Marinobacterium aestuarii: one gene and its partner. The protein of the gene in region 1 binds, or shares a complex with, the protein of each later gene. Links are inferred from orthologs where the notes say so. Each region holds a gene or a part of one and is shown on either strand. Other genes may lie near its edges.

The links.
Region 2: the proteins of pabB (region 1) and A8C75_RS04660 are in contact, whole or in part, in a solved structure (PDB 8RP0), measured with the Escherichia coli proteins. The link is inferred for Marinobacterium aestuarii from one-to-one orthologs.

What each region holds. Positions count from the first base shown.
Region 1 is NZ_CP015839.1:2,092,582-2,103,359, reverse strand. Bases 3,570-6,382 are described here. They hold pabB (aminodeoxychorismate synthase component I), read left to right. Parts: upstream 3,570-4,191; coding sequence 4,192-5,574; downstream 5,575-6,382. Other genes in these bases: A8C75_RS09210 (S8 family serine peptidase), read right to left, coding at 5,577-6,382; A8C75_RS09220 (alpha/beta fold hydrolase), read right to left, coding at 3,570-3,927. In the rest of the region: prpC (bifunctional 2-methylcitrate synthase/citrate synthase), read right to left, coding at 1-1,117; prpB (methylisocitrate lyase), read right to left, coding at 1,213-2,106; A8C75_RS09225 (GntR family transcriptional regulator), read right to left, coding at 2,190-2,870; more of A8C75_RS09220, read right to left, coding at 3,049-3,569; more of A8C75_RS09210, read right to left, coding at 6,383-7,469; bifunctional phosphoserine phosphatase/homoserine phosphotransferase ThrH, read right to left, coding at 7,806-8,423; HTH-type transcriptional regulator CysB, read right to left, coding at 8,497-9,471; A8C75_RS09195 (DNA-binding protein), read right to left, coding at 9,590-10,690; 23S rRNA pseudouridine(955/2504/2580) synthase RluC, read right to left, coding at 10,683-10,778. UniProt on the Escherichia coli protein: Part of a heterodimeric complex that catalyzes the two-step biosynthesis of 4-amino-4-deoxychorismate (ADC), a precursor of p-aminobenzoate (PABA) and tetrahydrofolate.
Region 2 is NZ_CP015839.1:1,063,413-1,074,273, forward strand. The notes cover bases 3,459-6,354. They hold A8C75_RS04660 (aminodeoxychorismate/anthranilate synthase component II), read left to right. Parts: upstream 3,459-4,556; coding sequence 4,557-5,153; downstream 5,154-6,354. Other genes in these bases: A8C75_RS04655 (zinc-binding metallopeptidase family protein), read right to left, coding at 3,459-4,346; trpD (anthranilate phosphoribosyltransferase), read left to right, coding at 5,305-6,348; trpC (indole-3-glycerol phosphate synthase TrpC), read left to right, coding at 6,345-6,354. Also shown: A8C75_RS04635 (IS630 family transposase), read left to right, coding at 32-1,066; A8C75_RS23555 (hypothetical protein), read left to right, coding at 1,267-1,692; A8C75_RS04645 (calcium-binding protein), read left to right, coding at 1,954-2,694; A8C75_RS04650 (DCC1-like thiol-disulfide oxidoreductase family protein), read left to right, coding at 2,714-3,127; more of A8C75_RS04655, read right to left, coding at 3,246-3,458; more of trpC, read left to right, coding at 6,355-7,157; A8C75_RS04675 (OsmC family protein), read left to right, coding at 7,179-7,589; rpsF (30S ribosomal protein S6), read left to right, coding at 7,801-8,214; rpsR (30S ribosomal protein S18), read left to right, coding at 8,247-8,474; A8C75_RS04690 (hypothetical protein), read left to right, coding at 8,490-9,338; rplI (50S ribosomal protein L9), read left to right, coding at 9,377-9,823; dnaB (replicative DNA helicase), read left to right, coding at 10,073-10,861. UniProt on the Escherichia coli protein: Part of a heterodimeric complex that catalyzes the two-step biosynthesis of 4-amino-4-deoxychorismate (ADC), a precursor of p-aminobenzoate (PABA) and tetrahydrofolate.

The DNA of each region.
Region 1 (10,778 bases):
TCGCAATCCAGTCCGCGTGCTCAGGGCCGGTATAATCGGCGCTGGGGCGGATAATGCGGTTGTTGGCACGCTGCTCGATAATGTGGGCGGTCCAGCCGCTGACGCGGGAACACACAAAGATCGGCGTAAACAGCTTGGTCGGGATCCCCATGAAGTGATAGGCCGAAGCATGGAAGAAGTCGGCGTTGCAGAACAGCTTCTTCTCGCGCCACATCACAGCTTCGCAACGTTCGGAGACCGGGTACAGCACTGTATCACCCACTTCGTCAGCCAGCCGCTTGGACCATTTTTTGATCAGGGCATTGCGCGGGTCGGACTCACGGTAGATCGCGTGACCAAAGCCCATGATCTTTTCCTTGCGCTCAAGCATGCCCATGATTTCGCGCTCGGCCTCGTCCGCCGACGTCCAGTTCTCGATCATTTCCATGGCGGCTTCGTTGGCGCCGCCATGCAGCGGGCCACGCAGCGTGCCTATGGCCGCCGTAACGCTGGAATGTATGTCGGACAGCGTGGAGGCACAGACGCGGGCCGCAAAGGTCGAGGCATTGAATTCGTGCTCGGCGTACAAAATCAGCGACACGTTCATGACGCGCTCATGCAGCTCGTTAGGCTTTTCACCGCGCAGCAGGGTCAGGAAATGACCGCCTATGGAATCGACCTCGGGCGCTGTGGTGTCAATGCGCACACCATCGTGGCTGTAGCGGTACCAGTAACAGATGATCGACGGGAAGCTGCCCAGCATGCGATCAATGTGATCATGCTGTTCGGCAAAGCTGTGTTCGGTTTCCAGGTTGCCCAGCATTGAGCAGCCGGTACGCATGACATCCATCGGATGGGCATCCGCCGGAATCTGCTCCAGCACGGTTTTCAGCGCCTGGGGCAGACCACGATAACCCTTGAGCCGTGTGATGTATGCGTCAAGTTCAGCCCGGTTAGGCAACTTGCCGTACAGCAGCAGGTAGGCCACTTCTTCAAACTGCGCCTTGTCGGCGAGTTCGCTAATATCATAGCCACGGTAGGTCAGACCGGCACCGGACTGACCCACGGTACAGAGCGCAGTTGCGCCGGCAGACTGACCACGAAGACCGGCGCCGCTCAGTTGTTTTGCTTCAGCCATCCTGTCTCTCCTTGTTATTTGGGGCAACGGCTGTGGCGCTGCCCGTATAGTCGAATTGAATCTTGCCTAACAGCCTCACTCGCCCGGCGTCGCTGTTACTTGTTCTTGCCTTCGGCGAAGAGCGCATCGAGCTTCTGCTCGAAATCGTGATAGTTCAGGAAATCGTACAGTTCCATGCGGGTCTGCATGCTGTCGACCACGGCGCGCTGATCGCCGTCGTGCAGCAGATGTTCGAACACATTCAGCGCCGCCTTGTTGGCCGCCCGAAAGGCGGACAGCGGGTAGAGCACCATGCTGGCGCCGTTATCGGCCAGCTCCTGCTTGTTGAACAGCGGCGTAGCACCGAATTCGGTGATATTGGCCAGCAGGTGCGCACCCTTAATACCGTCAGTGAAAGCGCGGTAGTCTTCCAGCGTATGCACGGCTTCGGCAAAGATGCCATCGGCACCGGCTTCCAGGCAGGCCTGGGCGCGCTCAACCGCCGCATTCAGACCGTCCTGCTGGAAGGCGTCGGTACGGGCAATAATGAAGAAATCATCGTCGGTACGGGCATCCACCGCCGCCTTGACGCGGTCGACCATTTCGTCCAGCGATACGATTTCCTTGTTAGGGCGATGACCGCAGCGCTTTTGCGCCACCTGGTCTTCGATATGCACGGCCGCCGCGCCGCCCTTGATCATTTCCCGCACCGTACGGGCAATGTTGAAGGCGCCACCCCAGCCGGTGTCGATATCGACCAGCAGCGGTGTTTCCACCGCGTTGGTGATGCGACGCACATCTTCCAGCACATCGTTCAGGGAGGTCATGCCAAGGTCAGGCAGACCGTAGGACGCATTGGCCACACCGCCCCCGGAGAGGTAAATGGCCTGGTGCCCGACACGGGTGGCCATCATGGCGTGGTAAGCATTGATGGTGCCAACGATCTGCAGCGGCTTGTTTTCAGCCAGTGCCTTGCGAAAGCGTCCGCCTGCGGTAAGTTTGTCAGCCATGTTTTTCTCCCAGATTCTGATTCGGGTTATCCAGTCTGTGTTCAACGTTGAGGCAACGCGACGTCCAGCGCTAGGGTTGGTTGTCAGCCATGATTTTCACCCGCAGTGGAGCTCACGGCTTCGAGTTTGTTTTCGATATTGCGACGGGCCGCACTGATGTGGCGACGCATCAGCAATTCCGCCAGCTCGGGATCCCGCGCATCAATCGCATCCACGATCTGGCGGTGTTCCTTGAGCGCCCTTTTGGGGCGCGAACTGGAAACGCTGAACTGATAGCGGTACATGCGTACCAGGTGGTAAAGATCGCTGCCGAGAATTTCCAGCAGCTTGGCGTTCTTGCTGCCCTGCACGATGCGGAAATGAAAATCCAGATCGCCTTCCTTCTGAAAATAGGCCCGACCTTCGAGTTCTTCCACCGAACGCTCGTGCGCATCCAGCAGATCCCGCAAGCCCTGAATTTCGGCCTCGGTCATAAATTCGGCCGCCAGCCGGCACGCCATGCCCTCAAGGGCCTCGCGCACCCGGTAGATTTCAACCAGCTCATTGGCCGACAGCTTAACCACCCGGGCACCGATATGGGGCTTGCGCTCGATCAGGCGCAGACCTTCGAGGCGCCGCATGGCTTCGCGCAAGGGCCCACGGCTGATGCCGTAAACCCGCGCCAGCTCCGGTTCACTGATCTTGTAACCCGGTGGCATCTCACCCTTGACGATCGCGGTGACAATTTCTTCACAGACGCGATCCGCCAGTGTTCGGGTTTCCATCTGTATTGACCGTACAATCGTTTTGTCTGTCATAAGGACTCGAGAACTGAAGACTGTCGACAATGTTTAAGTAACGCCACCATAACGCCGCTTAAAACAGAGGTCAACAGTCATATTGATATAAAGTGTCGACACTATAGGTATATACACCTACTAAAACCGCCGTTCACACCACACATCACGCGCAAGTGTCGGCAGATCCCATATAACGCAACAGTTCGGCTTGCATGGTTGCCGCAATCTGGCGGGGCTTCTGGAACGGCAGCGAATGATCGGTGCCGGCCACCAGAAAGTAGTGCCAGTTGGGCAGGCGTTCAGCCAGATGACGGTGGTACTGGTGCATGGGATCGACGCTGCGCCCACCGATAAAGCTGCTGACATCGCCCTGGGCGGCGACTATGTCGTCGCGGTTCACCTCATTGATTGCCCGGGTGACGGCATTGAGCGCATTGGCAAAGCCCTGCGGACGCGCCGCCAGACGGGATACCATCATCCGCTCGGCCTCAGGCTTGATCTTGCGATCCGGTGAAATTGCATCGAGAAACTGGATGATGCCCTGCGCAGCATCGCTGCCACTCAGGTGACCCGCCGCATGACTGTAACGCTGGCGCAACGCCACGGTACTGCTCCAGTCCGGCCGATCCAGGATAGCGGACTCCAGCAGATACTGTTTTTTTACCCGCGTCGAATGCCGCTGCTTGAATAACATCGCCACCAACCCGCCCAGGGAATAGCCGCCCAGATCAAACGCCTGCCAGCCCAGGTGATCCACCAGGGCTTCCAGATCCGCCACCAGTGTCTGGACTACATAGGGATACTCCTGACCATCGGGACTGCGGGTATCCCCCATGCCGCGCTGATCAGGCACCAGTATCCAGCGCCACTGCTGAGTGAAAGCGGTCAGCGCATGCCAGGTATCCAGCCCGGCCACACCGGCCCCGTGCAGCAGCACCAGCCTGCGGTCCGATAGCGCCGCCGCGTTGTGATAGAGCCGATAGCTCAGGTGCTGGTCCGCCAGTTTCAGGCAGTGCCTGTCCACAGAAAAAGGGTGACGCATACAGGGTCCTTGAATAAGCACAGCGGGCGCAGCCGCCCAATTGAATAAAGTGTCGACACTTCGAGCACAGCGGGACAATTATAGCGCCCTCATCCGATTGCGCAGCCTTATCAGCCAAGCCGGCACCACTCAAACGACAGTATTTGAACAAGCCCTATTGTCTGGCACCCCATAGAAGCCGCTTCCCTATGCCTTCCCTAGTGCATTGCCCCTGCGCCGCGGGTAGAATTGCGGCTTTCTTACCGGCAGGCAGAATCCAGGCACGTGATCAGTCGTACAGCTTTAGACTACCGTGAAGACAGCAGCCCCCTGTTCGAGGCCATCCGCGACCTTGGCAGCCCGGTGTGGCTGGACAGCGGACGCCCGCTCAGCCCTTACGGCCGCTTCGACATCATCGCCGCGGCGCCGGATTTTCTGGTGCGTTTCAATCGCGGCGATCTGCAACTGATCCGTAACGGCGCCAGCGAAACCCTGCCAGGCTCCCCCTTCGATGCCCTGAGACAACTGCTGGCAAGACACCCCAGCCCCGAATCCCAGGACGACCTGCCATTCTGCGGCGGCCTGATCGGCCATCTGGGATATGATCTGGGACGCGCACTGGAGCAGCTACCAGCGCTGGCGGGCGATGATATTGCCTTTCCGGAAATGCGCATGGGCTTTTACAGCTGGGCCATTATCGTGGATCACCATCAGGCGCGAGCAGAACTGATCGCCCACCCAAGCTGTGAGGCACAACAGCTGCAGGCTGTACTGCAGCGCCTGCAGTGCCCAGCCAAAGCCACCACGACACCTGAGTTCAAACTGCGCGCGGGTTTTAACAATGACCTGCCCCCAGAGCAGTACAATCAGGCGCTGGCGCGCATTGATGACTATATAAAGGATGGCGACTGCTACCAGGTCAACTTTACCCAGCGCTTTAGCTCCACCTTTGACGGCGATCCCTGGCGGGCCTACCAGATGCTGCGCCGCGCCGCCCCCACACCCTATTCGGCTTACCTGGAAAGTGATGATGGCGCCGTACTGTCGCTGTCACCCGAACAGTTCCTCTGTACCGACCAGCGCCAGGTCACCACCAAGCCCATCAAGGGCACAAGACCTCGGGGCGACAACAAAGAGACGGATGCACAGCTGAAACAGGCGCTGCGCGAGTCACACAAGGATAGAGCCGAGAATCTGATGATTGTGGATCTGATGCGCAATGACCTGAGCAAGGTCTGCGCCTTGGGGTCGGTGAAGGTACCGCGACTGTTTGCCGTCGAAAGCTATGCCAACGTGCACCACCTGGTCACTACCGTGACAGGCACCCTGGCGCAGGAACAGCAGCCGCTGGATCTGCTGGAACACTGCTTTCCCGGCGGCTCGATCACCGGTGCCCCAAAAATCCGCGCCATGGAAATCATCGACGAGCTGGAACCGCAGCGACGCAATATCTACTGCGGCTCCATTGGCTATATCAGCCTGTGCGGGCGCATGGACACCAGCATTAGCATCCGCACCCTCTTGTGTGAACAGCACCGTATCTTCTGCTGGGCCGGCGGCGGCATCGTGGCCGACTCGATCACCGAGCAGGAATACGAAGAGACCTACAACAAGGTCAACAACCTGCTGAAGACGCTGGAAGCCACCTGCGATGACCGCGACGCCTGAGATTATTTTTTCGGCTTGCCACCACCCTTGCCACCGCCGTCAGTAACATCAACATAACCAGCCAATTCAACCCAAGCCGAGACTTCGTCGCCGTTACGCGCCCTTATCCGATAAAGGTAGCGACCAGAGCCCACATCATCGGCGTACGCAAGTGGCGATGGCGCTACTGCCCACGAAGCGGTACCGGTAACGGTTCCGCGCTTGGTATTCAGCTTGTCACGCTCGATATCAAATCCGGTGATCAGGCCGTCCTGTTCCCAGGTCAGTTCAACCGATTCGCCACCCGCCGAATCTGGCACTACCGTCGCCACAAGCAGACTCGGCGACAGCGGAACGACGACAGGCGGCGGAGGTGGCGGAGGTGGCGGCTCCACACTTGCCATCAAGGCGCCATGAAGATTGAGCCGGCCGTTCATCGACCAGGCAAGCATATTTTGCCCCAGGGCACCCGCCGTATCAGCTCCGCCTTCCAGATGCTGGCGCACCGCCTGATTGCAGGGTGTGACGCCGTTTGTATCCATACAGTTTCCCGGGTCCGTCAGGGACGCGCTAAAAAAGTGCGCCCATACCAGAGCCGCTGCACCGGCGACATGGGGGCTCGCCATCGAGGTTCCGGAATACCAGTCGAGACAGGCATCGCTTTCCGGATCGAACTCCACCCCCAGAATATCGGCATAGAAGATGCAGAATTCATTGGGCACCGTGGACAGGATGTACTCGCCCGGCGCCATCAGGGACACCCAACTACTGCCAAAGCTCGAAAAATCCGGAATATTGTCATCGTGATCCGTCGCTCCGACCGCAATCACCTGCGGATAGGCGGCGGGATAGAGCGGCGTATTGGTGCCCTCATTACCCGCAGCCGCGACCATCACCACGCCTGCATCCCAGGCGTTAGCGACCGCATCGGCTTCAGCCTGGGAATACTGGCCATAGCTGACCGGATCACCGTTCACGTCAAATTCGTCGCTGGCATAGCTCATGTTGATGACGTGATAGCCATTATCGGCGGCATACTGGATCGCTTCCGCTGATGCCGATACCGGGCAGACCCCAATAATGACGGTGTAGTATTCACAGAGCTCGGGATACGGGCAATAGTAGTACTGAAAGCAGGTCTTCAGGTTTCCGACCGAACTGTTCCAGCCAACACCGGCAACGCCGATTCCATTGTCGGTCGCTGCAGCCGCAATGCCCGCGACGTGAGTACCATGGCCGATAAAGTCAAGAAGCCCCTCCTCTGCGGCAACGAAGTTGACCTGCTCGACGCACTTGCCGGCGTCAAACTCCAGGCTGCCGACGGGGTTACTGGCGGAACGGCAATCGACACCGGTATCGAGTATCCCGATCTTGACATTGGCGGAGCCGGTGGAAATATCCCAGCCCTCGGGCGCATCGATATCCGCATCCTGAGACCCGCGAACCTCGGCGATACCGGTCACCGGATCGGGAATGGCATGGAGCTGAGCGGTATTGTTGAGCGCCCACTGGTCACTAAAATGATCGTTTCCGGTCCCGCTGGGCGGCGGCGGATCAGTACCTTCATTGGGTTCGATCAGAACCCGATAAAAATCAGGCTCGGCAAAAATCACGTTCGGATTACGCTGATAGACCGCAACCCGCTCCAGCACGGTCCCCGCCGGAACCTGAATCACATGCACATCGAGACCGGGAATGGTACGCAGATGACGGTCATGCCCCTGCCGAGCCAGTGACGCCATTTCAGCAGCGGCACTGCCAGGTTTAAACTTGACCAATATCCGGTCGGACGCAAAGGCAGGCGGAGGTGAAGCGTGAATTTGATCCGGAACACGCAGGGGCAATGCCTGAGCATGCCCCGCGGCGAAGGGGAAAAGCATTACAAGAGCAACAATAAGGGTTGTCAAATGGTGCATGGCGCTTACCTCCGCCCTGCCACCGGCGCAACGGCGCACGACCGGTTTGCCCCACATCCGTGAAGGATCAAAGGCAGAGCTGCTTTCGCTGCCACCCACAACCGGCAGTGACCGATACCAACCCCTCGCAGCGAACTACCGCCGTCCCTGACCCCCATGCACTACAAGGAATTACCTGTTGGAGTACGGCACAATCTCCGCGCCGGCGCCGCGTAAAAAACGAACCGAAAGCCGCTCGGAACCCACGGGCACCATGCCCGTAAAGTCTAGTGCACCCGCCCTGCAATAAACGGGACGGCAACCGGCAAATAATTCATGCGCCAAACAGGCCGCCAACTACAGACTCAGATCCCGCTCACTGGCGCGGATAAACTCCTGCTTGAGATCGGCGAAGGTCTGCACCGCCGGGAATTGTGGAAACTCGGCGATCACATTGGCAGGCGCATGGAACAGAATACCGGCCTCGGCCTGGGCCAGCATGGTGGTATCGTTGTAAGAATCGCCGGCCGCAACCACGCGGTAGTTAAGCAGCTGGAAGGCTCGCACTGACTGGCGCTTGGGATCCCGCTGGCGCAGCTTGTAACCGGTGATACGCCCCTGCTCACCACTCTCCAGCCTGTGGCACAGCAGCGTCGGATAGCCCAGCTGCTGCATCAGTGGTGCTGCGAACTCATAGAAAGTATCGGACAGTATTACCACCTGAAAACGCTCGCGCAGCCAGTCGATAAACTCACCGGCACCTTCCAGCGGCTTGAGGCGGCTAATCGTTTGCTGGATTTGCGGCAGCGTCAAACCATGCTCATCGAGAATGCGCAGGCGCTGGCGCATCAGCACATCGTAATCGGGGATATCCCGGGTGGTGGCTTTGAGGGCATCGATGCCCGTTTCTTCTGCGAATGCGATCCAGATTTCCGGGACCAGTACACCTTCCAGGTCAAGACAGGCCAGCTCCACATCAGTCTCCTTGCGTGATTAACGGGCAAAATATTGCCAGTCAATCTACCCCCTGACCCGCGGGCACGCAAGATTACATCTCGGGCAGCACCTGGCCTGCAAAGATGGCGTCGATTTCAGCCCGACTGGAACAGGCCTGAACCTGGCGTACCACATCTTCGGTGAGATGAGGCGCGAACTTCTGGATGAAGTAGTACATATAGCCACGCAGGAAGGTACCCTTGCGAAAACCGATGCGCGTGGTGGATGCCTCGAACAGGTGACTGGCATCCAGTGCTACCAGATCGCTGTCGATATCCGACTCATACGCCATGGTGGCGATAATACCGACGCCGAGCTTGAGCCGCACATAGGTCTTGATCACATCGGAATCGACTGCGGTAAAGATCACCTTGGGAGTCAGGCCTTCGCGCACAAAGGCATCATCGAGCTTGGAGCGCCCGGTAAAGCCGAATACATAGGTCACCAGCGGATAGGCCGCCAGCTCCTTGATCGTCAGCTTCGAGACCTGACACAGCGGATGATCCCTGGGCACCACCACAGAGCGGTTCCAGCGATAGCAGGGCATCATGATCAGATCACTGAAATGGGACATGGCTTCAGTGGCAATCGCAAAGTCCACGGTGCCATCGGCGGCCATTTCCGAAATCTGCATCGGCGTGCCCTGATGCATATGCAGGGATACGTCGGGATAGCTTTTGATAAACTGGGTGATCGACCAGGGCAAGGCATAGCGTGCCTGGGTGTGGGTGGTCGCCACGGCAAGGCTGCCCTTGCGTTCATCGCTGAACTCCTGCGCCACCTGCTTGATGCTTTCGACTTTCTGCAGAATCTCACCGGCCACCGCGAGTATGGCCTCACCGGCGGTGGTGACCCGAGTCAGGTGCTTGCCACTGCGGGCAAAGACCTCAACACCCAGCTCATCCTCCAGTAAACGGATCTGCTTGCTGATACCCGGCTGAGACGTAAACAGACTCTGCGCGGTCGCCGACACATTGAGGTCATGCTTGGCAACCTCACAGATATAACGCAATTGCTGAAGTTTCATTGGCCGGCCTGACCTCGCATCCTGGCTGTTAACATATCGCTACTCATTCAAAAAAGGCAGAGACTTATAACAGTATAGAATAAGATAGGCAGGGTCCCAACCGTAGAATCCCGCCTTATTAAAGGCGGGATGTCATCCGCTTGAGCTCTTCATCCTGGGTTATCAGGCGTTTTTCCTGCGCAACCACCTTGGCATTGGCCCGCAACAACTCTTCCTCGCGAACCTGCACCTGCGCCCGCAGCGCATTTTCGCGCCGTGCTGCTTCACTGGAGGCACTGGCATTGCGCTGTACCTGCTGCTTGATATCGCCCTCAAGCTCCTTGACCTTGCCATCCAGCCGCTTGCTGCGATTGACTTCCGACAGCAGGCTGGCATTGACCTTGGATAGCTCGCGCTGTTGCAGGGTAAGGTCCTGCTGCACCAACTTAAGCTCATCCTCCAGGCTGCGAATGCTGGTCTGCAACGTTTCTATCCGGCTGTCCTTCTTGGCCAGCTGAGCCTGCAAATCGCTGATCTCCCGCCCCAGCACAGACTCCTTCTTGCCGAACTCGTCGCGCAGCTTTTCCTGTACGGAACGGTAATGCTTTACGTCCGCCTCGCTCTTGGCCAGCGCTTCCAGGTTGTGACGCTGTTCGTCCTTGATGCGCAGATCGAAGCTGCGCTTGGCATCTTCATAGGTCTTGTGCAGGTGCTCAAGCTCTTGCTCCAGATGCATGCGCTGGGCTTCTTCCTTGGCGAAACGCGCCGCCTCGGACGTCAGGCTATTCTTCAGGTGCGCAGTTTCGGCTTCCGCCGCCTTGCTGGCACTAACGGCCTTTTCAAGCTTGAGCGTCTGCTCGCGGTAGCGCGTTTCCAGTTCCTGATAGTGATCATGGGACTGCTTGAGCGCATCTTCCGACACACGGCGCTCAGCCTCAGCACCGTATTCAGCATGACGTTTCACCAGCGTGACCGCAGAAGACGCTTCCTGAACCGCCTGCTGCCAGACACGGGAAAACGCCGTCGCCAGGCTATCGGGCACATCCGGAATAGGCGTCACCGCGGCATCCAGCCCCACACGCTCAGACAACATCTGCCACCACAACACCAGACAGGGTTCAATCTCTGCAGCCTCGATCTCAAGCTGCCGCTCGATCAGTGCCGCCGTCGGCGACTGACCACTGAGCAGCAACTGATCTGCGGCCCGAAACACCTGCTGTTTCAACTCTTCGTTACTCATTTGATCCTTCCTGGACTTCCACACCATCAGATCCGGTTTCTTCCAGCCTGGCGAGGCCTGCGAGCAGTTGCAACTCCAGCGGAGCCTC
Region 2 (10,861 bases), 1.0 Mb from region 1 along the record:
GGCGGCAATTTAGGTCTGATATAATGTGCGCATGAATACCGACGCACGCAAGCTCAGCACAGAGCAACAGGAACTTCTCAGGCAGCAAGCCATTCGACTCCGTTTGAAAGGCAAAACTTTCCGTGAAATCGGGCAGCTGCTCAATGTTCACCCCGATACTGTTGGACGCTGGTACCAGCGTTATGAAGCCGGCGGCAAGGCGGCCTTGACAGTACAAAAACGGGGCCCCAAGAACAAACCGCGTCGCCTGACCGAGGCGCAGGAGCAGCGTGTCATTGAGGCGGTTAAAGACCAGATGCCGGATCAGTACAAACTGGGTTTTGCGCTCTGGACGCGGCGTGCTATCGCTCAGCTAATCAAGCAATTCTGGGGGATCGACATTCCGGTTCGGACTCTGGGAGACTACCTCAAGCGCTGGGGCTTCTCGCCGCAGAAGCCGCTAAAGAAAGCCTGGGAACAGAACCCGGCCCGGGTCGATGCTTGGCTAAAAGAGGAGTATCCGCAAATCAAGGCGCGCGCCAAAGCAGAGAACGCGCAGATTTTCTGGGGTGATGAAACCGGGATCAAGAATACAACCCAGCATGGCCGTAGCTATGCTCCGATCGGCAAAACGCCCGTGCAGCCACTGCCGGCCAAGCGCGTATCACTGAATATGATCTCGGCGATCACCAACCAGGGGACCGTGCGTTTCATGCTGTACGAATCGATGATGAACGCCAAGGTTCTGATCAAATTTCTTCGGGCACTGATCGAATCTACGCCCGGCAAAGTGTTTCTGATTCTGGATAACCTGCGCGTCCACCATGCCAAGATAGTGAAGCGCTGGCTCGCAAAGAAGCCCGTGAAGCGCTATCTGGAAGTGTTCTTTTTGCCCGCGTACTCGCCTGAACTGAACCCGGATGAATACTTGAACTGCGATTTGAAGAACATGGTGCACAGCGGTCCGGCGGTTCGTTCGATTGACGACCTGAAGAAACGCACTCGATCGTGCATGCTCACATTGCAACGTCGGCCAGAACGGGTAAAAACCTATTTCCGGGCAGGACACATTCGGTATGCCGCATGATCGATGTATTTATCCGCCGGGTTAATATCAAAATGGGTGGTGGGTTAAATAGTCCTTTCTGTGATTTTGTACATCACTGTATACTGGGCTATGTCAGTATTAATAAATTCGTTAAGGTCTTTTTTATAAAGTTTATATGGTGCGTAGGTTAGGGCTTTTATCTCATTCTACAGACTGAACAATGAAGGAATAGCTCAGTTATGATAAGAATTATAGTTGTGCTTGGAGTTGTTGTGGCGCTATATTCCAGCAGCGCCTTGGTTAGGGCAAAGCTAGCAATAAATGAGGTGGAAAATTATGTTTCAGAAGCACTGCTAGATGTAGCTCAACCTTGGAGTTCATCAAGACTAACGGCAAGAGCATCTATTTGGCTTAATAAACATTCTGGCCTAAAACCAGATGAAATTGTTAGGAAAGGGAAGGTCGAGCTTGGAGACCTAGCTTATATAGATGGTGATCCTGATTGCGATCTATATAAAGGCATTGCTCAGCATGAAAGTGTAGAAAGGAACTATTCTGATTGTACAGTGGTCGTCAGGTTTGAGAAAAAGTCGGCCAGCATTAGCGTACGATTAGTCAAAGAGAGTGAAAACTGGAAAATAAACAATTTTATTTCCATAAAATAAGAACGAAAATAAGATGACTGCATTTACTTTCGAAAGCTTCATGCATCCGATAATGCAATTCGTTTGCCCGAAGCAGCCCATAGGCTGGGATGGGGAGCCGGTCAGTAAGGGCCAGGTGCTGGTGGAGTTTGATAATTCCCAGACTAATGCAGACCGGCAGCGGCTGGAATACGAGTTGCTGGCCGCAGGTTTCAACCTGGCGCGCCAGCAAGCAATGATATCCCGGTTGAGTCGACGGGGCGAGCCAGAGGAGCCCATCGAGTGGCCAACTCAGTTTACTGCGGCCTCCTGGCTCAGACACGCCTGTCACCCTATATGAATGCAATCGGTGTCCAGTGGTCAGGCGAAGAACTGCTATTTGATTTCTCGCAGATGGAGCAGCTGCTAACAGCCGAATTGAGCCTCGACAGTGAAAAGGTCTATGACGCCTTCGATCTGGCCACAGTGCTGGATAATAACAGCTCGAGCTGGAGCCTCAGAGACTTCGTACAGGCCAGCATCGACACGTTGCCCAGTCTCGGCGTGCTGGGTGATACCCCATTTGACAATGAGCGTTATATTGCCGGCACTTTGACGGCTGAAACATTGACAGGAACAGCCTCTGACAATTTCATGCTGGCGGGCGCCGGCGACGATATTGTCAATACGGGGGCGGGTAATGACGAGGTCTTCGCCGGGACTGGCAATGACGTTGTCACTGCATCCCACTCCGGTTCCAACTATTTGCACGGTGGCAGCGACGACGACCTGCTGCGGGTGGCACGCACCGATACCTACCGCAGCTACAACGCCCAGACCGCCGCCGGCAACAGTAACGCCCTGATCGGCGGCGAAGGCAACGACCGGCTGGAAGGCTGGACCGGCAGCGACACCTATGTGTTCAACCGCGGCGACGGCCAGGACGTGGTCAGCGATTACGACTGGGGCTACCAAGTCGGGATCTACTACTCCCGACTTTTTTATTCCGGTACAGTCGACCAAGTACTGAGTGTGGCGGTGTGAATATATTTATGGGAAGTCGATGCGCGAACTCCTGCTGATCTACGACAAGCAATGCCCCTTCTGTGAGCACTACTGTCGCCTGGTGCGTATTCGGGCGGCGGTGGGGACGCTGCGGCTGGTCAATGCCCGCGACACTGCCGAAGAGAGGACCATACTGATGGCTGAGGTCACGGCAGCCGGGCTGGATATCGACCAGGGCATGGTGCTGAAAATGGGTGAACGGCTCTATTACGGTGCTGATGCCATCGAACGGCTGGCATTGCTCAGCAGCCGCTCGGGCGCGTTTAATCGCCTGAATTACTGGATCTTCCGCTCGAAGCGCCGCTCGGCGCTGCTCTATCCGCTGCTGCGCAGCTGTCGTAACGGGGTGCTGAAGCTGATGGGCAAGTCCCGGATCAACAATCTGCAGCGCGCAGGCCGCGACCGTTTCTAATTGCCCATCTTCTAATCACGAATCACGAATCACGAATCACGAATCACGAATCACAAATCACGAATCCCAGGCCGACGGCTGACCGGATTCCGATAAAACGCGAGTCAGGTGCCCTAACCTAAGCCGACTGCACTTTGCGCTCGCGCTGATCAAGTATGACCCGGTGTACGAAGGACAGCTTTTCTATGGCGTCCGGCGCCAGGATGAAGGGGTAGAGGTCGGGCTGGCCCATGCTCTGATTCAGACTGTTGAGGGCGTAGGTGACCGGCAACCACTGTTCTATCAATGGCTCGAAATTCTTGCTGCGATAGGGATCGAAGGGCACGCCTGTGCTCAGGTCTTCGGCTTCTTCCACCCGGGGCTTTACCCTCAGGCCAAAGGCGCGGGCGGTTTCCAGGGTGTCGGCGATATGCAGGTAGTGAGCCCAGGTCTCGGCCCAGTCTTCCCAGGGATGGCTGCTGGCATAGGTGCTGACGAAGCTGTTTTGCCAGTCGGCGGGCGCACCTTTCTCGTAGTGATGCTGCAGGGATTTCTGGTAGTCCTGCGTCTCGTCGCCAAACAGGGTTCGAAAAGGCTCCAGCCAGTCGCTATCCAGTACCAGTCTGTCCCAGTAGTAGTGCCCTGACTCATGGCGAAAATGGCCCAGCAGGGTGCGGTAGGGCTCGGCCATCTGCTGGCGCATGTCTTCGCGGATGGCATCGTCGGCCTCGGCGATATTCAGCGTAATCAGGCCGGCGGCATGACCGGTCATTACACGCTCGTCGTCTTCGTGAAACGCCTTGCTCAGGTCATCCGCCAGAAAGGCAAACGCCAGCCCCTCGGCATCGGGTTCAGGCTTGGGTTCCAGGGGCAGGCCGAGGCGCATCAGGCTGAATACCAGGCGGCGCTTTTCCGCCTCCAGCCGGTGCCAGAGGGTCTTGTTACCCTCGACACTCAAATCCGGAATGGTCTGGGTCAGGCGGCAGGCCACACAGTACTCGCAGGGATCGCTGTCCGCGATCATCCAGTTGCACAGGTTGTGTTCGCTGTAGTTAACACACTTGCGATAACCGGCCTCACTGGGTTCGGCATCAACGGCAACCCAGTGATCGTCGTGGGTCTTTAGGGCTGAAAGCACCATTTTATCGGGCAGGAAGCCGAGTTCGTGCTGGCAGCGAATGCAGCTGAAATTGTCGAAGTAGAGGGTGTGGCCGCAATGCTGGCAGGTGAATAGTTTCATGTCAGGCTCCTGATGTGCAGGCAGTGTAGCCGCACCAAGGTCCCCGCAATAGCTTTCCCTGTGTCGGCAAGAGGAAAAGCCGGCGAAGTCGTGTATTATTTCCCGTCGGGTTCGGCGTAGGCGCACAATGGCGCTTTTGATTCGCAGGCAATGCCATGGTCGCGGATCGGACGAATAAGGCTTTATACGTATCAACAGATTGGGTGCTATATGCTGCTGATGATCGACAATTACGACAGTTTTACCTACAACGTCGTGCAGTATCTGGGTGAGCTGGGCGCTGATGTTCGGGTGTTTCGCAATGACGAAATTACCCTGGAGCAGATCGACGCCATGAACCCGGAGCAGCTGGTGATATCGCCTGGCCCCTGTACGCCCAAAGAGGCGGGGGTGTCAGTGCCGGCCATCGAGCAGTTCGCCGGCAAACTGCCCATTTTCGGTATCTGTCTTGGCCATCAGAGTATTGGCCAGGCGTTTGGCGGCAAGATTGTACGCGCCAAGCAGGTGATGCACGGTAAAACCTCCATGGTGTATCACAACGACAGCGGTGTCTTTGCAGGCCTTGCCAATCCGCTGGAAGTGACCCGCTACCATTCACTGGTGATCGAGCAGGCGTCCCTGCCCGACTGCCTGGAAGTGACGGCCTGGACCCAGAATGACGATGGCACTCTCGATGAAATCATGGGCGTGCGCCACCGCAGCCTGGATATCGAAGGTGTGCAGTTCCATCCCGAATCGATTTTGACACAGCAGGGACATGAACTGCTGGCCAACTTTCTCAAGCGTCGCCGTCCACAGGCGGCCTAGCAGGGTGTTGAAATACGTTGGCGAAGCAGTCAAGACAAGGCAAACATCCGTGAAAAACCGCAGTTTACGCGGTGTAAATGAGGATTTTGAACGGATTTTTAACGCAGGATTGGCCATGCAGGTTTTTTTAGCAGCCTGCTAAGGAGAGACAATGAACATTCAGCAAGCGATCGCCAAGGTGGTCGACCATCTGGATCTGACACGCAGTGAAATGATCGAGGTCATGCAGCAGGTGATGACTGGACAGTGCACTGAAGCCCAGATCGCGGGTTTCCTGGTGGCACTGCGCATGAAGAGCGAATCCATCGACGAAATTACCGGTGCGGCTCAGGTCATGCGTGACCTCGCGACGCCGGTGCATATCAATGCAGGCCCCCTGGTGGATATCGTCGGCACCGGTGGCGATGGCGCCAACCTGTTCAATATTTCCAGCGCCAGTGCCTTTGTTACCGCCGCCGCCGGCGCCAGTGTGGCCAAGCACGGCAACCGGGCCGTGTCGTCCTCCAGCGGCAGCGCTGACCTGCTGGAAGCCTGTGGCGTCGATCTGACCCTCAATGCCGCCGGTGTGGCGCGCTGTGTGGAAGATGTCGGCGTGGGCTTCATGTTCGCGCCCAGTCACCACAGTGCCATGAAGTACGCCATAGGGCCGCGGCGTCAGCTCGGCATCCGTACCCTGTTCAATATTCTCGGGCCCATGACCAACCCGGCCGGCGTCAAGCGCCTGCTGATCGGCGTGTTCAGCGATTCCCTGTGTCGCCCCATGGCCGAGGTCATGCGCGAGCTCGGCGGCGAGCATGTGATGGTGGTGCACGCCCACGATGGGCTGGATGAAATCAGCCTGGCGACCCATACCCATGTGGCGGAGCTGAAAGATGGCGTGGTAACCGAATACAGCCTGATGCCGGAAGATGTCGGCATCGAGAGCCAGAGCCTGATCGGGCTTGAAGTCAGCAGCTCGGCGGACTCCTTGCGCCTGATCATGGATGCCTTTAAAAACGCCAACAACACCGCGGCGCGCAAGGCCGGCAATATTATTGCGCTCAATGCCGGTGCGGCCATCTACCTGTCCGGTGTGGCGGCAACCCTGGCCGAGGGTGTGACCCTGGCGCGGGAGCAGCTGGAAAACGGCGCGGCGCTGGAAAAAATGGAGCAGCTGGCGGCCTTCAGTCAGCAACTGGCGCAGGAGCAGGCATGAGCAACGATACGCCCACGGTTTTGAAGAAAATACTGGCCCGCAAGGCCGAGGAAGTCAGCGAGCGCTCTGCGAAGGTATCGATCGGCGATCTCAAGTTGCGTATCGCCGATCAGCAGGGCTCTGCCACCGATCCCCGCGGTTTTGTCGACAGCATGGCGCGCAGCATTGCCGCCGGTCGCTCGGCGGTGATCGCCGAGGTGAAGAAAGCCAGCCCGTCCAAGGGGCTGTTGCGTGATCCTTTTGTGCCGGCCGATATTGCCCGCTCCTATGAGCGTGGCGGCGCCAGCTGTCTGTCGGTCCTGACGGATCTCGATTACTTTCAGGGTTGCGAAGCCTACCTGCAGGAGGCCCGCGCCGCCTGCAGTCTGCCGGTGATTCGCAAGGACTTTATCGTCGATCCCTATCAGGTATATGAAGCCCGGGCCATAGGGGCGGACTGCATCCTGCTGATAGTAGCGGCACTGCAGGATCAGCAGATGGCGGATCTGAATGCCCTGGCGCTGGAGCTGGGCATGGATGTGCTGGTTGAGGTGCATGACCGGGCAGAGCTTGAGCGCTCTCTTGGGCTCGGCAACCGCCTGGTGGGCATCAACAACCGCAATCTGCACACCTTTGAAGTGTCGCTGAACAACACCATCGAACTGCTGGATCAGGTGCCGGCCGATCGTATCGTCGTGACCGAGAGCGCCATTACCGGGCCTGCCGATGTGGCCCTGATGCGTGGGCACGGCGTGCACAGCTTTCTGGTGGGCGAAACCTTTATGCGTGCCGAAGACCCGGGTCTGAAGCTGGCTGAACTGTTTGACTGATAGGGAGCTGCGAAGATGACAATGAGTGCCAAGGTTCAGTGGGCGGGTGATGATCGTTTCAAGGCGACTACCGGTTCCGGTTTTGATGTGATGCTGGACCGTGACCTGAAAGAAGGTCCGCGGCCGATGGAATTGCTGCTGGCCAGCCTTGGCAGTTGCAGCAGCGTCGATGTCATGGCGATCCTGCGCAAGAGCCGTCAGGATGTCACCGCCTGTGTAGTGGAAATTGACGCCGAACGCGCCGATACCGTGCCCGCGGTGTTCACCGCCATTCATCTCAAGTTTGTGGTGACGGGGCGCAAGCTCAAGGAAGCCCACGTCAAGCGTGCGGTGCAGCTGTCGGCGGAGCAGTACTGCTCGGTATCGCTGATGCTGGAGAAGGGCGGCGTCAAAATGAGCCACAGCTACGAGATCATCGAGCTCGACGTTTAAGGTTCAAAGTCCGAAGCCTAAAGCTTACGGCTTAAACAGAGAAGCCGAAGGCCATGCCTTCGGTTTTATCTGGCTGCATTGCATCTGCTGTGTGATCTGCGTATAATTCCGCGTCCATTTGTACTTCATTAACCTCCTTGCTTTCGCGTGCATACACAGGTTTTCCCTGTTTAAGAGCTCGTCGAAGGCTGTAAAACCGAAAGGAGTTCCAATGCGTCATTATGAAATCGTATTTCTGGTTCACCCGAACCAGAGCGAGCAGGTTCCTGCGATGGTTGAGCGTTACACCGGCGTTATCGAAGGTGCTGACGGCAAGATCCACCGCATGGAAGACTGGGGTCGCCGTCAGCTGGCTTACCCAATCAACAATGCTCACAAAGCACACTACATTCTGATGAACGTAGAATGCAGCCAGGAAGTTCTGGACGAGCTGGAAAACATGTTCCGCTACAACGATGCCGTTCTGCGTAACATGTTCATCCGTCGTAAAGAAGCGATCACTGAAGTTTCTCCGATCAAAGCTGCTGAATCCCGCGAAGAGCGCAAGCCACGTCGTGAAGATTCCCGGCCAGAAAGGCAGGAAGAGAAACCGGCTGAAGCGACTGAAGAAGCTGCTGCCGAGTAACCCCACCTTTTATTTGATTGAGGAGAAATCCCATGGCTCGTTTTTTCCGTCGCCGCAAGTTCTGCCGTTTCACGGCGGAAGGTGTTAAAGAGATCGATTACAAAGATCTGGAAGTCCTGAAAGGTTACATCACCGAAACAGGCAAGATCGTACCCAGCCGCATCACCGGCACCAAGGCGCGCTACCAGCGTCAGCTGGCGACTGCGATCAAGCGTGCGCGCTTTGTCGCTCTGCTGCCGTACACCGATAGCCACCTGTAAGCCGGGTTAGTCGTCATGCGCAAGCTGGCTGAGCTGATAATGCGCGGCCGCTCGCAGGCGATACTGGTGGTGTTTATCGCCACCATGCTGCCGATGATGTACTGGATCAGCGCAGCGGCCGTCGGCCTGGTCACCCTCAGAAGAGGGACCAGCGAGGGTGCCGGACTCCTGGCCTGGAGCTTGCTTCCGGCCGGAGCCTGGGGGCTGATCGGAGATCCGACCCCCGCTCTGGTTATCCTGGGTACTTACGTACTTGCAGTGATACTCAGACGGACGGTGTCCTGGGGCAGCACCCTTGCGGTTCTGATACCCGTGGGTGTAATCGCCGGCATTGCTCTTGAGCAGATGCTGCGCGAGGTTCTGGGGCAGTTGGTCGAGGTTGTGCAGGAACTGCTGGCACAGTCGCAGGCGACAGTGCCAGGCGCCGAGCTCGGTGCCGATGGCTGGTATCAGTTGCTTGCCGGTGGCCTTAGTGCCTCCCATGCAGCAATGATGCTGGCCAGTCTAGTGCTGGCACGCTGGTGGCAGTCGGTACTGTACAACCCCGGTGGCTTCCGCGAGGAATTTCACCGGCTCAGACTGAGCCCGTCACTGACACTGGCTGTCATGGCGGTGCTGGTCCTGGGGCCACAGTTCGGTCTCGTAATGGTGCACTGGTTGCCATTACTGGTTTTGCCGCTGGTATTTGCCGGTCTGGCACTGGTTCACGGCAGCGTGGCCAAACGGAAAGTAGGGGGTACCTGGCTGTTCATGTTTTACATGGCGGTCGTGGTGCTGGGTCCTTACCTGATTACGATGCTGGTGTTGCTGGCTGTGATAGACAGCCTGGTCGATATCCGTCGACGCATACCGGCCAAGACTTAGTACTGCAATGACATTTGCAGAACAAAGAGGTTTACGAGATGGAAGTTATTCTGCTCGAAAAAGTTAGCAAGCTGGGTAACCTGGGTGACAAGGTTAACGTTAAAGCCGGTTTCGGTCGTAACTACCTGGTTCCTCAGGGCAAGGCTGTATCTGCCACTGAAAACAACGTCGCGAAGTTCGAAGAACGTCGTGCGGAACTGGAAGCTTCTGCTGCCGCCAAGCTGAGCGACGCTCAGGCGCGTGCAGCGCAGCTGAACGAACTGGAACTGTCTGTTGTTGCCAAAGCTGGCGACGAAGGCAAGCTGTTCGGTTCTATCGGTACTCGCGATATCGCTGATGCGATCTCCGGCTCCGGTGTTGTTGTTCAGAAAAGTGAAGTTCGTCTGCCAGAAGGTGCTATCCGCACGACTGGCGAGTTCGAAATCAACTTGCAGCTGCACGCTGAAGTGAATGCGACAATCAAGCTGAACGTTGTTGGCGAATAATTTCGTCTGACAATTTGTTTGCTGAAAAGGCACTGCGTAGAATACTGCGCAGTGCCTTTTTTTATGTACAGGATGTACGGTATGCCGCGGGCGCATGGGGCGTTTTTTGCTCCTGCAAAAACGGCATTCACGCCTTCCCTGGCGCTCATGCGCAGGAGCGGCGCATTGGTGATGCCTGGCACCAGGAGTGGGTATAGAGGCACGGCTCAGCGATAGATAGACCCCTGTTTTCGGCTTGTAGGTTATACGATGGACTTTTCAGAACTGCATGATGATGATCTGGCCAGTATCAAGCTGCCACCGCACTCCATAGAGGCGGAGCAGTCGGTACTCGGCGGGCTGATGCTGGACAACAGCACCTGGGATACCGTGTCCGAGATACTGACCGAAGATCTGTTCTACCGTCGGGATCATCGTCTGATTTTCCGCTCCATGGACAGGCTGATCAATGCCAGTCAGCCGGTCGATGTGGTGACGGTGCAGGAAGAGCTCGACCGGGTCGGTGAACTTGAAGCCGGTGGCGGGCTGGAGTATCTGGTGACGCTGGCGCGCAACACGCCTAGTGCCTCGAACATTCGCGCCTATTCCGAGATCGTGCGTGACCGCGCCCTGCTGCGCCAGATGATCTCGGTGTCCCAGGAAATTTCCGACAGTGCCTTCAATCCCGAGGGGATGCTGCCGGAGGATCTGCTCAACGATGCCGAGCGCAAGATCTTTCAGATCGCCGAGAGCCGGCCGAACCAGGGTGGCCCTGAGCCGGTTAATCCGCTGCTGAAAAAGGCCGTTGAGCGCATCGACATGCTGTTCAACAATGCCGAGGCCATGACCGGGGTGTCCACCGGCTTTGATGATCTGGACGAGAGCACCACGGGTCTGCAACCATCGGATCTGATTATCATTGCGGCGCGTCCGTCCATGGGTAAAACCACCTTCGCCATGAACCTGGTGGAAAATGCCCTGATGCTCAGTGGCCGTCCGGTGCTGGTGTTCAGCCTGGAAATGCCCGCCGACCAGCTGGTGACACGTATGCTGTCATCC